3 regions of the Dactylosporangium sp. NPDC051484 genome follow, and region 1 is predicted to be linked to each of the others. Evidence: riboswitches for the same ligand, from Rfam matches in the RefSeq annotation. Region 1 holds a riboswitch; each other region holds the start of a gene.
What was found. Region 1 has a riboswitch for cyclic di-AMP ahead of AB0367_RS29785 (C39 family peptidase). Riboswitches for the same ligand answer to the same signal wherever they lie in the genome.
Positions count from the first base shown of each region.

Region 2: it holds a riboswitch for cyclic di-AMP, as region 1 does, so the genes downstream of both, AB0367_RS38365 (NlpC/P60 family protein) here and AB0367_RS29785 (C39 family peptidase) in region 1, are expected to answer to the same signal.
Region 3: it holds a riboswitch for cyclic di-AMP, as region 1 does, so the genes downstream of both, AB0367_RS36945 (C39 family peptidase) here and AB0367_RS29785 (C39 family peptidase) in region 1, are expected to answer to the same signal.

Region 1 is NZ_JBFAZX010000025.1:8,598-13,180, reverse strand. It holds gene AB0367_RS29800 (trypsin-like peptidase domain-containing protein) at 1-80, shown strand, start outside; gene AB0367_RS29795 (hypothetical protein) at 98-262, opposite strand; gene AB0367_RS29790 (MFS transporter) at 240-1,952, opposite strand; cyclic di-AMP (ydaO/yuaA leader) riboswitch at 2,193-2,331, shown strand; gene AB0367_RS29785 (C39 family peptidase) at 2,736-3,497, shown strand; gene AB0367_RS29780 (hypothetical protein) at 3,560-4,537, opposite strand.
Region 2 is NZ_JBFAZX010000072.1:373-4,955, reverse strand. It holds gene yidD (membrane protein insertion efficiency factor YidD) at 92-457, opposite strand; tRNA gene AB0367_RS38385 (tRNA-Gly) at 756-829, opposite strand; gene AB0367_RS38380 (pyridoxamine 5'-phosphate oxidase) at 839-1,345, opposite strand; gene AB0367_RS38375 (MarR family transcriptional regulator) at 1,412-1,867, shown strand; gene dcd (dCTP deaminase) at 1,877-2,455, shown strand; gene AB0367_RS38365 (NlpC/P60 family protein) at 2,483-3,478, opposite strand; cyclic di-AMP (ydaO/yuaA leader) riboswitch at 3,490-3,627, opposite strand; gene AB0367_RS38360 (hypothetical protein) at 3,761-4,051, opposite strand.
Region 3 is NZ_JBFAZX010000050.1:13,534-18,116, reverse strand. It holds gene AB0367_RS36960 (cupin domain-containing protein) at 1-83, opposite strand, end outside; gene AB0367_RS36955 (Ig-like domain-containing protein) at 107-1,258, opposite strand; gene AB0367_RS36950 (hypothetical protein) at 1,364-2,455, opposite strand; cyclic di-AMP (ydaO/yuaA leader) riboswitch at 2,653-2,798, shown strand; gene AB0367_RS36945 (C39 family peptidase) at 2,828-3,688, shown strand; gene AB0367_RS36940 (transglycosylase domain-containing protein) at 3,746-4,583, opposite strand, start outside.

The DNA.
Region 1 (4,583 bases):
GGGTCACGATCGCCTGGGTGGACCAAGCCGGTCAGTCAGGCACGGCAACGGTGACGCTGGCGGCCGGCCCGGCCGGCTGAGGCGTGCGACCCGGCGGTCAGCGCCCGCGCAGCCACGACATGAGGCCCGTCGACCGCTTCCGGCCGCGTTCGCAGGTGCACCGCTGCGCCTCGGGCACGCCGGCGAGCACCTCGTCGACGTGGTCGCCGCAGCCGGCGTAGGTGGCCTTGCCGCAGGCGCTACAGGCGACGCGCTGACACATCGTGTCGTCCTTCCGTTTCGGTTCCGGTCGACGCCCGGTGCGCCGGCCCACCCGGCGGTGGACGGGCGGGCCCGAGCAGCGTGCTCACCATCGGTGCGGCGCGTGTCGCGCCGGGCGCGGTGCGCATCGCGACCGGTGTGGCACCGACGGTACCCGGCCGGGTCTGCCGCGCCTCGGGACGGGCCGGGGGACGGGTCGCGAGGCGAGCCGGGGGGCGGGCCAGGGGGCGCCCGTCGGGCCGCGGCGTGATCGGCCGGCGGGCCGGCCGAGCCGGCTGGGCCGGCTGGTGGCGCACCAGGTCGCTCCAGGCCGGCGGCGTGAGCGGCCGGCTCGGCGTCTCAGGCTCGGAGCCCGGGCGTTGCGTGCCGGAATGTTCGAGGCTGGATTGTTCGAGGCTGGGCTGCGCGGTGCCCGGTTGATCGGTGTTGTGGCCGTGCTCGTGCAGCGGCCACCCGCGCCCGGCCAGCGCCGCGACGCCGAGGCCGGCAGCGGCCAGCAGCAGCGCCCACTGTAGGCCGAGCTGGTGCGCGCAGCACCCCCAGCCCACCGCGCCGATGCCCTGCCCACCGAAGAGCACGACCTGGTAGAACGCCAGCCCGCGCGCCCGTACGTGTTCGGGCAGGTAGCTCTCGATCGCCGAGTTGGTGCAGGCCAGCGCGATCACCCAGGCCGCGCCGGCGGCGACGAGCACGACGCCGACGGTGACCGGGTCGCGGCTGATGGCCACGATCACGAGCGCCGCCAGGAACACGCCCGCGGCGGCCGCCATGCGGTCCCGGGCGGGCAGCGCGCGCAGCCGCGGCTGGACGATCGCGCCGGCCACGGCGCCGGCGCCGAGCGCGCCGAGCAGCATGCCGAGTCCGCTGACGCCGAGGCCGAGCCGGTTGGCCGCCAGCAGCGGCAGCAGCGCCAGCAGAGCCGAGCCGGGCAGCAGGAACACCAGTGCGTGCCCGAGAATCCGGCGTACGACCGGCGTGCTGCGAACGTATCGCCATCCGGCACCGAGCGCCGCGCCGAAGGGCTCTGTGCAGCGTGGCGCCGACGGGCGCTCGGGACGCCAGGCGGCCAGCACCACGACGAACACGATGACGGTCACGGCGTGCAGCGCGAACACGGCCGACGCGCCGGCCCGTGCGATGAGGAAGCCGGCGGTGGCGGGGCCGGCGGCCCGCGTGACGTTGGCGCTGATCGCCCCGAGCGCCGAGGCTTGTGCCAGGTGCCGGCGTTCCACCAGCTCCGGGGTCAGCGACCCGAACGCGGGCATCGTGAAGGCCGCACCCACGCCGAGGGCGCACTGCAGCGCGAGCAGCGTCATCGACTGCATCCGCCCGTCCATGGCCAGACCCGCGAGCAGCAGGCCGACGAGGGCGGTGCCGAGCTGGACCCGGATGAGCAGGCGCCTGCGGTCCACCAGGTCGGCCAGCACGCCGGCCGGCAGGCCGAGCACCAGGATGGGCAGCATGCCCGCCGCCTGTACCAGCGTGACGAGGATGTCGGCGGCCGAGTGCCGTCCGTTCGCGCCGGCACCGCCGGCGGCGAGCCACTGGGCGCCCACGACCTGCATCGCCATGCCGGCGTTCGCGGCGGCCATGGCGAGCCACAGCGCGCGGAAGGTGCGGCAGCGCAGCGGTGCCCAGGGGGAGTTGGAGTGGGTTGCTTGCGGGTGCGTGGTCGAAGACCGGGAACTCACGGTGACGAGAAACCTTCTCGGGCCGGGGTTGATGCCGACCAGTGTTTCTGAATGCGTATGAGCCGGGCATCGCTGCCACCGGCCGTCCGGGTCGCCCGGCTACCCGCATGCCGCCATACCGGCTGGCAGGTAGGCCTGCGGCGTCCGTTTGCAGGACCCGGTTGAACGCTTGGCAACCCCCGTACCGGCCAGTAGGGTCAGGCGGTCCGGGCTGGTCGTCTGCCATTTCGAAATGGCGCCGGCACGGACCCGCCGAGTCGTGCGAACGAGCCGGGGACCCACGCAGTCCCGGGGTGAATCCGCGGGCGTCAACGCCCGCGGTAGGGCACTTCCAGCCCGAATCCGTCAGCTAACCCGGTAGGCGGCATCGGAAGGAGACTTCAACGGTGTACGACCTCTGGCATGGCGCGCCCCCTAGCCGCGGCACCCGCACAGCACCCCTGCGGGACACCACCGCACGGTAGGACATCGGGCAGCACAAGGCCGCACCGGCCCTGCTGCCTGGCGCTCGACGGCTGAGCTCAGACCCCGTCTCCGGACCCCTCCCCGCACCGCTCGCGGCCCTGCCGCCGCGCAAAGCGGGCGTCTGACGCCGCCGCGATGCCGCCTCTCGAAGAGCCACGACGCTTCCGCGTTCCCGTCGCACGACGGCACGCCCGCCACGGCATCGCCGTGCGGGCCGCCCTCGCCTGCCCTCGTGCCGGTCCGTGCGGCGAACGCCGTGGCTCAGCGTCGCCATTCGAATTCGCCGACCACGTACGGCAGCCTGCTTTGGAGTACCACATGCGTCACCGATCGATTCGTCCACTGCTTCACCGCACCACCACCCACCGCCTGTACCCGGCGGTGCTGGGCTCGGCCGCCCTGCTCGTGGCCGCCGTCACCACCGGAGTGCTGTTCAACCAGACCGAGGCACCGGCCGGGGCCCACGACACCGCCGTCGCCGCGCTGGGGGCCGCGGACGGGAACAACCGCCCGGCGATCGGCGCCGCGCCGGCGAACCCGGAACCGACGACCGCGGCCCCCGACGCGCCGGCGGAGAAGGTCCTGCAGTACGACTTCCAGTTCCAGCCGAACTACTACTACTGCGGGCCCGCCTCGACCCGCATCGTGCTGAGCGCGGACGGCGTCAACATGTCCCAGGACGAGATCGCGAGGAGGCTCGGCACCACGACCAGCGGCACCAACTCGGCCGCCGAGACCACGCGGGTGCTCAACAGCGTGCTGGGCAAGGACGTGTACCAGACCCGGTGGATCCCGGGGCAGCGCGCGACGGACGAGGAGGCCGCGCGCGTTCAGCAGGACGTCGTGCGGGCCATCAGCGGTGACCGCGCGATCGTGGCGAACATCGTCGGCGGGGCGACGGACGAGGTCGGCGTCTATCACGAGTTCCCGGGCGGCCACTTCATCGCGATCGTCGGCTACCGCGACAACGGCCGCGCCGTCCAGGTCGCCGACCCGTCCGGCATGTTCGGCCCGAAGACGTACTGGATGGCGACCAGCAACATGGCGCACTGGCTGGCGGCTCGCGGCTACTCCGCCTGAGTCGCACCGCAGGGCCGGCTCGACGAGCCGGCCCCACCCGGTGCGGCTCCCCGCAACGTGCGTCAGCGGGGCTGCGGCAGGAAACGGTGCCGGGCGAGCGCCGTGGTCGTCTCGGCCGCGAGGCCGACGATGAACGCGGTGATCGCCAGCAGCACCACCCAGACCCAGATCTGGTACGCCGGCGGGCGCGCGTAGGCGAGCCAGTGCAGCCCGAAGGTGGCGAGCGCGGCGTAGGGGAACGCGAACGCCCAGAACCCGGGGGCGAAGCGCAGGCGCCGGTACAGCCCGATGAGGCGTACCTGGACGAGGGCGGTGAGCAGCGTGTAGCCGCCGAGCACGAAGGTGCCGGCGTCGACCCGGCCCCGGGTGACAGCCAGATAGGCGATCCCGGCGAGCGCGGGCGGGGCGACGTCGATCGCCAGCGTCGGCTGCAGCTGCGCAGGCAACGGCGGGCGGAAGTACAGCCGAGCCAGGATGATCGACCCGATGAGCAGCCACGACACCAGGCCGAACCCGAAGAACATGCGGGCGAGTCCCGGCCAGCCGGCCATCGCCGCGCCGATGGCGGCGATCAGCCCCCCGGCGACGGCGGGCAGCACGTATCCGGGATGCAGCCGGTCCAGGTCCAGCCCGCCCATGATCCACTGGCCGGTCAGCCAGCCCGCCAGCACGACCGTGGCCACGGCGAACAGCCCGAACAGCCACCGGCCCGCGGTGGGGGCATGCGGCATCAGCCCGATCGACAACAGCATGCCGACGATCGGGGCCAGCGAGACGAACGGGGCCTGGACCGGATCGCTCAGCTCCGCCGCCCAACTCCCCGGCCGCCGCGGCACGTCGGACACGTAGCCGGCCAGGAGCACCAGCCACACGACACCCGTGATGACGAACAGGACATCGGCCACGGCCCCCGGGGCGAGCCCCAGCAGCGCGGCGTAGGTCCAGCAGCCGGACAGGCCCGCCAGGCCGTACGACATCCCGAACAGATTCGGCGTGATCCCGACAGGTAGGCGGATCATCTGGGTCATCGGCCTGCTCATGCGATCCTGCTCCCCCCGAAGCTCGTCTGTCCCGCACGGCCGAACC
Region 2 (4,583 bases), on a different contig from region 1:
CGACCGGGGTCGGCCGAGCCACGCTGCACCAGCGACAGGCCCCGGTGCAGCTCCTCGGCGTGGCGGTGGCGCCCAGCGCCGTGCTGGATGGTCAGCGCCCTACCGGCGGCTCGTCGACGGTACCCATCGGCACATCACATCGGCACCGCGCGATCCGGGCCGCAGCCAGTCTGCCGCCGGTCACCAGCCCGAAGCGGTCCACCACAGTCAGCCCGTACGCGCTGCACGACGGCGAATACCGGCACCGGACGGGCAGCCGGGGCGAGAGCCAGCGCTGATACCCACGGATCGCCCGAACGCCCAACCGGCCCGCCGAAGACGGCCGGGACGGCACACCGAGGCGGTGCGGCGCCACAACGAACAGCAACGCGCTCAGCCGGCCCAGCCCGAGCACGCTGCTACAGGGCGACAGCACGCTCTGACAGGGGGCGCAGGCGACATCGAAGCAGTTACACATCTCGTACACAGTGCTCGGCACCGGCTTTTCTTACTGCCAAGATTGCCCAAGGTCAACTCCCGCCCGTGATCCTGCCGCTCGCCTCACGTAGCTCACCGAGTACGGGCGACGCGGACCCGACCTGAGCGGCCTGGAGTGATCTTGCGGAACCTGTCGTAATGGCACCCCAGACGCCGTCAGTGTCATACGGACAGCTGACAGTGGGGCAAACGGCCGCAAATGGCACGACGCCGCTTCCGAGTGTTCTGACAAGCGAACAGCCCTGGCGGGACATCTGTCCTGACCAGGGCCTTCGTCGTGGAGCGGGTGAAGGGAATCGAACCCTCACTGTCAGCTTGGGAAGCTGATGTTCTGCCATTGAACTACACCCGCGAGCGACGCCTACTGTACCGAATCCACGGCGTTCGTGCACGGATCATTCTGTTTTGCCTTCGTGGCGTGGGTGGGGCGGTCCTTCCAGACGGTGTGGGTCGAGGTTGTCGGGGTCTCATGGCGGACGAGCATCGCGACGTCCACGGTCAGCTCATACAGGCGCCAGTCGACCGCTGGGGCGGCGCGCATCGTTGTGGCCAGGCGGGCTGTCAGGGGCTCGTCGGTGACGGGGGTCGCGCGGCCCGACAGGTATGCCTCGTCGTCGGAGTCCGTGGACGGGAAGCTGTGCAGCGAGTAGCGGCCGTCGCGGTCCAGGTCGTGGCGCTTTGGGGAGGCGAGGACGAAGCAATACAGGCCCTCGTCGGTGATGACCGGGGAGACGGGGTGGATGCGCGGGCCGCCGTCGGGGCGGACGGTGGCCAGGTAGCCGAGGCCTGGGCCGTATTGGCAGACCAGGGTGCGGATGGCCGTCGCCAGCTCGGGCTCGGCCGCGGCGAAATCAGCCCACGATGCCATGTGCCCAATGTACTCGTACGTGTGTTCGATTGTCGGCGAATTGCCCGAACGAGGCAAACTGAAGCGGTGACGTCGGCCGACGAGTTGATCGACCTTCTGCGGCGCTTCAATGTGGAGGCCGACCGGTTCGTCGACGTGTTCACGCGGGCTCACGGGTTGCATCGCACCGACATGAACGCGGTCGCGCACATCTGGCGGGCGGCGCAGGACGGGGAGCCGCTGACCGCCGGTGAGCTCGCGCGGCGGCTCTCGCTCAGCCCGGCGGCGACCACCGCACTGCTGGCTCGCCTCGAGCGCGCCGGACACGTCGAGCGGCGGCCCGACACCGCCGACCGGCGCCGGATCAACCTGGACATCCAGCCGCCGGCCCAGGAGCTTGCGGCGGCGTTCTTCGCCCCGCTCGGCGTGCACCTACGGGCGGCCTTCGGCCGGTTCGCGCCGGAGGAGATCGAGCTGGTGACGAGAATCATGGGGGCGGTCCTCGAAGCGACCGCCGCGGCGGCGGATGAGGCAACACCGTAACCTCAGAGGGTGTTGCTATCCGACCGTGACCTGTGCAAGGAGCTCGAGGGCGGCCAGTTGTGTCTCGAGCCGTTCGATCAAGCGCTGGTGCAGCCGTCCAGCATCGACGTACGGCTCGACCGGTGGTTCCGAGTGTTCAACAACCACCTGTATACGCACATCGACCCTGCGATCCAGCAGGACGACCTCACGTCCATGGTCGAGGTCGGCGACGGCGAGCCGTTCGTGCTGCACCCCGGCGAGTTCGTGCTGGCCTCCACGCTCGAGGTGATCACGCTCGGGGACCAGCTCGCCGGGCGGCTGGAGGGCAAGTCCAGCCTCGGGCGGCTGGGGCTGCTGACACACTCGACGGCGGGCTTCATCGACCCCGGCTTCTCCGGCCACGTGACGCTGGAGCTGTCCAACGTGGCCAACCTGCCGATCCGGCTCTGGCCGGGGATGAAGATCGGCCAGCTGTGCATCTTCCGGCTCTCGTCGCCGTCCGAGCACCCATACGGCTCGACGGTCTACGGCTCGCGCTACCAGGGGCAGCGCGGTCCCACTCCGAGCCGCTCGTGGCAGAACTGGCGGACCTGGCCCACCATGTGAAAAGGGCGGGCTCGCGGCCCGCCCCCCTCATGCCACCCGGCCGTAGCCGGATATCGGTGCCATATCGATCTTCTTCATCTGCACGGGTGCGCTGGGGTTCGGTGCGTGGACCATCCAGCCGCCGCCGACGTACATGCCGACGTGGTGCAGGTCGCTGAAGAAGAAGACCAGGTCACCGGCCTGCAGATCGCTCCGCGACACGCGCTTGGTGTCCTGGTACTGCCAGTTGGTGTAGTGCCGCAGCGTGTAGCCGGCCTGCTTCCAGGCGTACAACGTCAGGCCGGAGCAGTCGAACGTGTTCGGCCCCTCGGTCGCCCACACATACCTCTTGCCGATCTGCGCGCACGCCACCTGGGCCGCCTTCGCGCCCGGGCCGCCGGTGTACTCGAACGGGCAGGCGACCGGCCGCAGGTTTCCGGTCGTGCCGGACGTCCCGTATGCCTTGGTGCGCATGTCGTTGAGGTTTTTGATGTCGGCGTTGATCTGCTGCTCCTGCTGCGCCAGCGCGGCCTCCTGCTCGGCCTGTTTGGCGACCAGCTCGTCGAGCGGCGTTTTCTGCGCGTCATACTGCCGCTTGGCCGTGACTACGTCCTTGATCCGCGCCTGCTCGTCCTTGGCCAGCATGTTGAGCATCGTCAGCTGGTTGATGAACGTGTCGGGCGAGCCGGTCGTGAGCATCGCGTCGAGCTTGGAGACGCGCCCGGTCTTGTACTGCATCACGGCGAACGCGCTCACCTTGTCGAAGGCGGCGTCGACCTGCTGGCGCAGCGGCGCGATCTGGGCCTCGAGTTTGCTCTGCTTGGTCTTGTTGGTGGCGAGCTCGATCTTGAGCTGGTTGTGCTGCTCGACCACCGGCTCGATCTGGTTCCACTTGTCGTCGATCTGTTTCTCGATCTCGCCCGGGGTCGGCTCCGCATGCGCGAGCCCCGTGATACCGACGGCGAGCGACAGACCGCCGAGGATGGCGACGAGGAGCCGTGCCAGACGGTGGGGCCGCCTCGTCCACCTCAGATGGGTCTCCACCGAGGAGTTACTCCTTCTTCCATGGCCGCCTACCGGGTTAGCTGACGGGTTCGGGCGGGAAGGTCGCCCTACCGCGCACAAGTTCGCGGATTCACCCCGGGTTGACGCGTGGGTCCCCGGCTCGGATATCGACTCGGCGGTGCCGCCTGGCGCGCCCGTGGCGGGCGCGGACATCCAGCCGACGGGAATTCACGTTAAGCGGGGCGGGTTCCCAGGTTCAAGTGGGTGATTGATTGTTGTCCGTTTTGTTCCGAAAGTCGTGCAATTTGCGTGACGTATACATCACCAATTCGACGGTGACGAAGGAATCGCGGTCCGTCCCGGCTTGACCCCGTCGACGGCCACCGTGAGCAGCGCGTTACCGCGCGAACACGCGATCTGGTGCCATCTCTCGCCGGCGACGGAACGCGATGCCAGCGCTACAAAAATGGTAGGCGAGCCGGTGCCGACAATCACGCAACTCGGCCGACCGGCCATGCCATCGACCTGGAGCTTGAACTGGCTGTCACTGATCGAGAACCCTTTTTGCGTGACATTGGCGCCCTTGGAAGTTCGTCGGTCGGACGAGAACACTCGCGCCGTAGCCGAACTCCGCGCGCCCCGGATTGAGAAACCCGGCTGGCCCGCGCGCAACTCTCCGCACCGTAATGCTCACAGTGCGCCGGAGACGCACCGCGAGTCCACCGTCATGCGGCACCGCGACGAGGTCACTGCCTTCGGTTCGGCGCGCCCGCAGTGCGAGCCGCCCCCTTGACGCCGTTGACGAGGCCGTCGTCGAACGTGAACCAGACGGTGATTTCGTGCTTACCATGCGTGCCGGTCGACGCCCGTGGTGGCGCGCTCGGAGCGCCCCGGCGTCGAGCCGGACCCGGGCGGCGCCGCGGTCGTGGTTCCGGTCGCCCGTTCGGCTGCCCGGCGCTCACGCGGCGTGATCGCCCGATGTTCGACCAGCCCGGCGGCAACGACGAGAGCGGCAGGCCAGGCACGCGGCAACAACCGCCGTTGTCGGCACATGACTGGACACGATCTCCCGAACCGCGCGGCCGCCGCGGTGGTTCCGGCCGCGTTCGCCCTTCCGCATGACGCGACGGAGGTAGATGACTCC
Region 3 (4,583 bases), on a different contig from region 1:
ACGTCCCTGCCGATCCAGGCCACGCCGGAGTACCGCTGCTGCGGCGCCGGCCGGCTGGTGCTCGGGACGCGAATGACCTCCATCTCGGTGTCCTCCTCCGGGCCCTCTAGGCCTTGGTGTAGTCCGCCCACGACAAGTCCCACGCCGTCCAGCCGTCGCCCGGGTCCAGCGGCACCTCGGTGTTGCGCGTGGTCACCGGGTCGCCGACCAGCACCGACTCGTACAGCCACCTCGCGTTGCCCGTGGAGACGTTGGTGCAGCCGTGCGAGACGTTGCGCACGCCCTGGTCGCCGACCGACCACGGCGCCGCGTGGATGTACTGACCGCCCCAGGTCAGGCGCATGGCGTACTCGACGGTGGTGGTGTACTCCGGCGTCTTGAACAACGCCGTCGACTCCCGCGACATGATCACGGTGGTGCCGCTCGAACTCGGCGTGGACGACTTGCCCAGGCTGACGGGCATGGTCTTCACGAGCGCGTCGTTGTGGTACACGCTCAGCTGTTTGGTGGCGTTGTCGATGTCGATCGTGAGCTTGCGGCCGATCGTGATCGTCGCGGAGGCGTCCTCGTCGGCGTGGCCGTCGCCGATCGGCACGCCGTTGAGCGCCTTGCGAGCGGTGATCTTCGTGCCCGGCTGCCAGTAGTGCTCCGGCCGGAACATCACCTGCTTGCCGTTGAACCAGTGCCACACCCCGGGCTGGGGCGGGTCGCTCGTCACGAACAGCCGCTGTTGCACGGCGGCCCGGTTCTCCGGCGGTACGTCGGTGGCGAACTCCACGACGATCGGCATCGCGACGCCGTAGGTCCCGCCGTTGATGACGTTCAGTTCCGTGCTGACCGCCGGACCGGTCGGCTTCGCCGCCGTGGTGAAGGTCGACTGCCTGGTCACCGGCTTGCCGTCGGCGCCGATGGCGGTCACCTTCGCCGTATACGTGGTGCCGTAGCGAAGTGCGGTGTCGGGCACCCAGGACGACCCGTCCGCCCGCGACGCGCCGGAGATCTTCTGACCGGTCGCGTCGATGAGGGAGATGTCGGTGACCCGTCCATCCTTGACCTTGGTGCCGATCTCGGCGCTGATCGGCACCGCGGCGTCGCCCGCCGCCGGCGTGAGGGAAAGTCCCACCGGCACCGTCGGTGGTGCGGTGGACTTGGTCGCTGTGCGTTTGCGATGCGACGAGACGTCGCATGCGGACAGCGCCGGCTGTGCCGCCACCGCGAGGATGAGCAGCGCGGTGACGGACCGGCCTGGGCGCCTCATGTTCTCTGCCGTTGTCTGCACATGGGGGCATCGTCGTACCGGCCCGGGCGAGGCCGGGCCGGCAAACGAGTGACAACGGGTGGGATAGCGAATCCTCGCCCAGCGTTACATGGTGGCGTCGGCGATCTGCGTCGCCAGCCCCTCCCACTTCGCGTAGGCGTCCGGGAAGGCCGAGCGCTGCACCTTCTGCGCCGCGACCGTGACGGCGTAGTCGCCCCAGCCCGGGATCGCCAGCAGCGCCGCGTAGAACCGGCGGGCCGACTCGTGCGGGTTCATCAACTGCTCGACCGAGCCCCAGTTCGGCCGTTGCTGGAACAGCCCGACCGAGTCGTAGTCGTACCCGACGCCCTCGTTCGGCCGGTTCAGCGACTCCGGCAGGTTGGGGTTGGCCAGGTTGCGCAGGTGGCTCTCCTGCAGGGCGGTGGCGAGCGCCACGACGGCCGCGCGCTTGGGCAGGTTCTCCCGCTTGGCCACGTCGACGATCGCGACCGCGTTGTCCATCTCGGCCTGGGTCAGCCCGCCGACGGGCGCCACCCTGGTCGGCGACGGCGCGGCCGCCGGCGGCGCGCCGCCCTGACCGGTGGCCTTCTTGTCGGTGGACCCCTGTCCGGTGGCCTTGGGGCCAGCGGCCTTCGGATTGGCGGCCTTGGGGTCGGTGCCCTTCGAGCGTCCCGACGAGCGCCCTGCGCGCTCGTCGGCGCGCGGCGCCTCGGCCTGGTCCGTGCCGGCCCCCTCCTGCGCGCTCAGGCTCACCGCGCCGCCCGATGCGGCCGGGGGGTCCGAGGACGTCAGCGTCGAGGTCAGCCCGAACGCCGCCACGGCGACGATCGTCGCGGCCACGGCGGTGCGGCGTGCCCCCGCCGGCATGGCCGCGGCGAGGCGCACGGGGCCGGATGCGAGCAGGCGCGTGCGCCCGGCCGCGAACGCGCGAGCGGACCCGGATGCGAGCGTGCGGGCCGGCCCGGATGCGAGGACGCGGGCGGACCCTGCGGCGAGCGCCCGGGCCGGCGCGGATGCGAGCACGCGTGCGGACCCGGATGCGAGCACGCGTACCGGCCCGGACGCGAGCAGCCGCTCGGGATCGGGCACGAGGTTGCGAAGGTGCGCGGCATGACGGCCGCCGCGAGACCGCAGATGGCGTGGGTCGTGTTCGGCCACGTCGCTGAGCTGCGGGTTTTCGTCATCACCAGCGAGCATCCGGCGAGACTAGGACCGCAACGACGCAGGGGTGATTTTGGGGATGAGAAACGGCGCCAGGGCCGTGTGCGCCCCGTCGCCCGACCCGGCGGCGCCGCGCCCGGTGGCCGAATCACCAGGGGGTGAAACGGCCTCTGACCGGTGTGTTTACGGTTTTCGAATCCGCTGCGGCCTCCGTTGCCCACCTGGGTGACCCCGTAGCGGATCCGCTGAGTCGTGCGCGCGCACGAGCCGGGGAACCATGCACCACCCGGGGTGAATCCACGGGGCCCACGGCCCCGGGAAGGGCGAGCTTCCCGCCCGAACCCGTCAGCTAACCCGGTAGGCGGCACCGGAAGGAGCTCGCGTGTTGCCCCATGAATCGAGGTACCCGTGACGTACCTCTACAAACCTCGCCACTCTGGACGCGTCCCCCGGTTTCGGCGCATCCACGTCGTGGCCGTCGCGGCGGGCCTGGCCGCCGCGGCCGGCATCGGCGCCGCCGCCCTGCAGCAGTCCTCGACACCGGCCAGTGCCGCCGGCACCCAGACCCTGACCGGCGCGGAATCCACGGTCACCCTCGGCGACGCCCCGGCCGCCCGCCAGAAGCAGCGTGACCAGGCGGTGCCCGACGCGGCGAGCGTCCCCAAGGCGGGCGCGGCCAAGCCGACCGCCACCGCACAGGCCGGCGTCGGGACCACCTCCACCGCGCCGCCGCCGGCGGCCACCTCCACCGCGCCCCCGCAGCAGAAGGAACTCTCCTATCAGTTCGCCTGGCAGGAGAACTACTACTTCTGCGGCCCGGCCGCCACGCGCATCGCCCTCACCGCGCGGGGGGTCTTCCAGTCGCAGTCCCAGGTCGCGCAGAGCCTCGGCACCACCGTCAACGGCACCAACTCGGCCGAGGACACCACGCGGGCGCTCAACTCCTCCACCGGGACGTCCTTCTACAAGTCACACTTCATCACCGGGCAGACGGCCACCCAGGCTGACGTCGACCAGCTCAAGGCAGCGGTGCTCAACGCGATCAACCACGGGTACGCGGTGGTCGCCAACATCGCCGGGTCCACGGTGGACGACGCCGGACACGGCCACTCCTACCCCGGCGGGCACTTCCTGACGATCGTCGGGTACCGCGACGGCGGCCAGACCGTGAAGATCGCGGATCCGGCCGACGCCCAGGGCGCCGGCTCGTACATGCTGTCCCTGGACAAGATGGCCGACTGGATCGCCCAGCGCGGCTACTCGGCCTGATCCCGGCCCCAGATCCGGCGCGCCGTCCACTGTGGACGGCGCGCCGTCCCGGCCCCGTCAGCCCAGGGCACGTGCCCGGCTCGGGGCCGGGAAGCCCTGCACCGGCTGGCCGCGCAGCGTCGCCGCCATGGTCTGCGCCACGGCCCCGTTGACCGAGCTGGAGACCCCGCCGCCGACGTAGTCGTTCGGGTTGTCCACGTTCACCGCGATGCCGGCCGCCGCGATCTGCGGCGTGAACCCCACGAACGTCTCGGTCGCGTTGTTCTCCGAGCTTCCCGTCTTGCCCGCGACCGGGCGCCCGCTCAGGATGCCGGACACGGCCTCGGCCGTGCCGCCGTCGCACCTGCCGTACGACGAGCCCTTGCTGACCGGGCACCGCGCCGCGTCGGTGGCCGCGGCCGCCACGTCGGGGTCGACCGCCTGCTTGCACTTCGGACCGGCGGCGTCGGCCGGCCGGCCGTCCGGGTCGGTGATCGACAGCACCGGCAGCGGCTGGCAGTACAACCCGCCGGCGGCGACGGCCGCGTAGGCGTTGGCGAGGTCCAGCGGCGTGGTCAAGGCCGTACCGAGGGTGAACGAGCCCCAGCCTTCCGCCTTCGCCGCCAGCGACACGTCCAGGTCGCCGCGGAACACGATGCCGAGCCGCTGCGCCATCTCCACCGCGCGCCGGGCGCCGATCTGCTGCTCCAGCCACACGAAGTAGGTGTTGACCGAGCGGCCGAAGCCGTTCCACATCGTGCGTTCGCCGTCCATCCAGCTCGGGCTGTCGTTGGCCGGGCACCAGTGCCCGCCGCAGCTGGCCCCGGCGCTGCCCGGCCAGTTGGTCACGATCCGGGCCGGCGCGTTGAACCGGGTGCTCAGCGGCAGGCCGGCCTCCAGCGCGGCGAGCATCGTG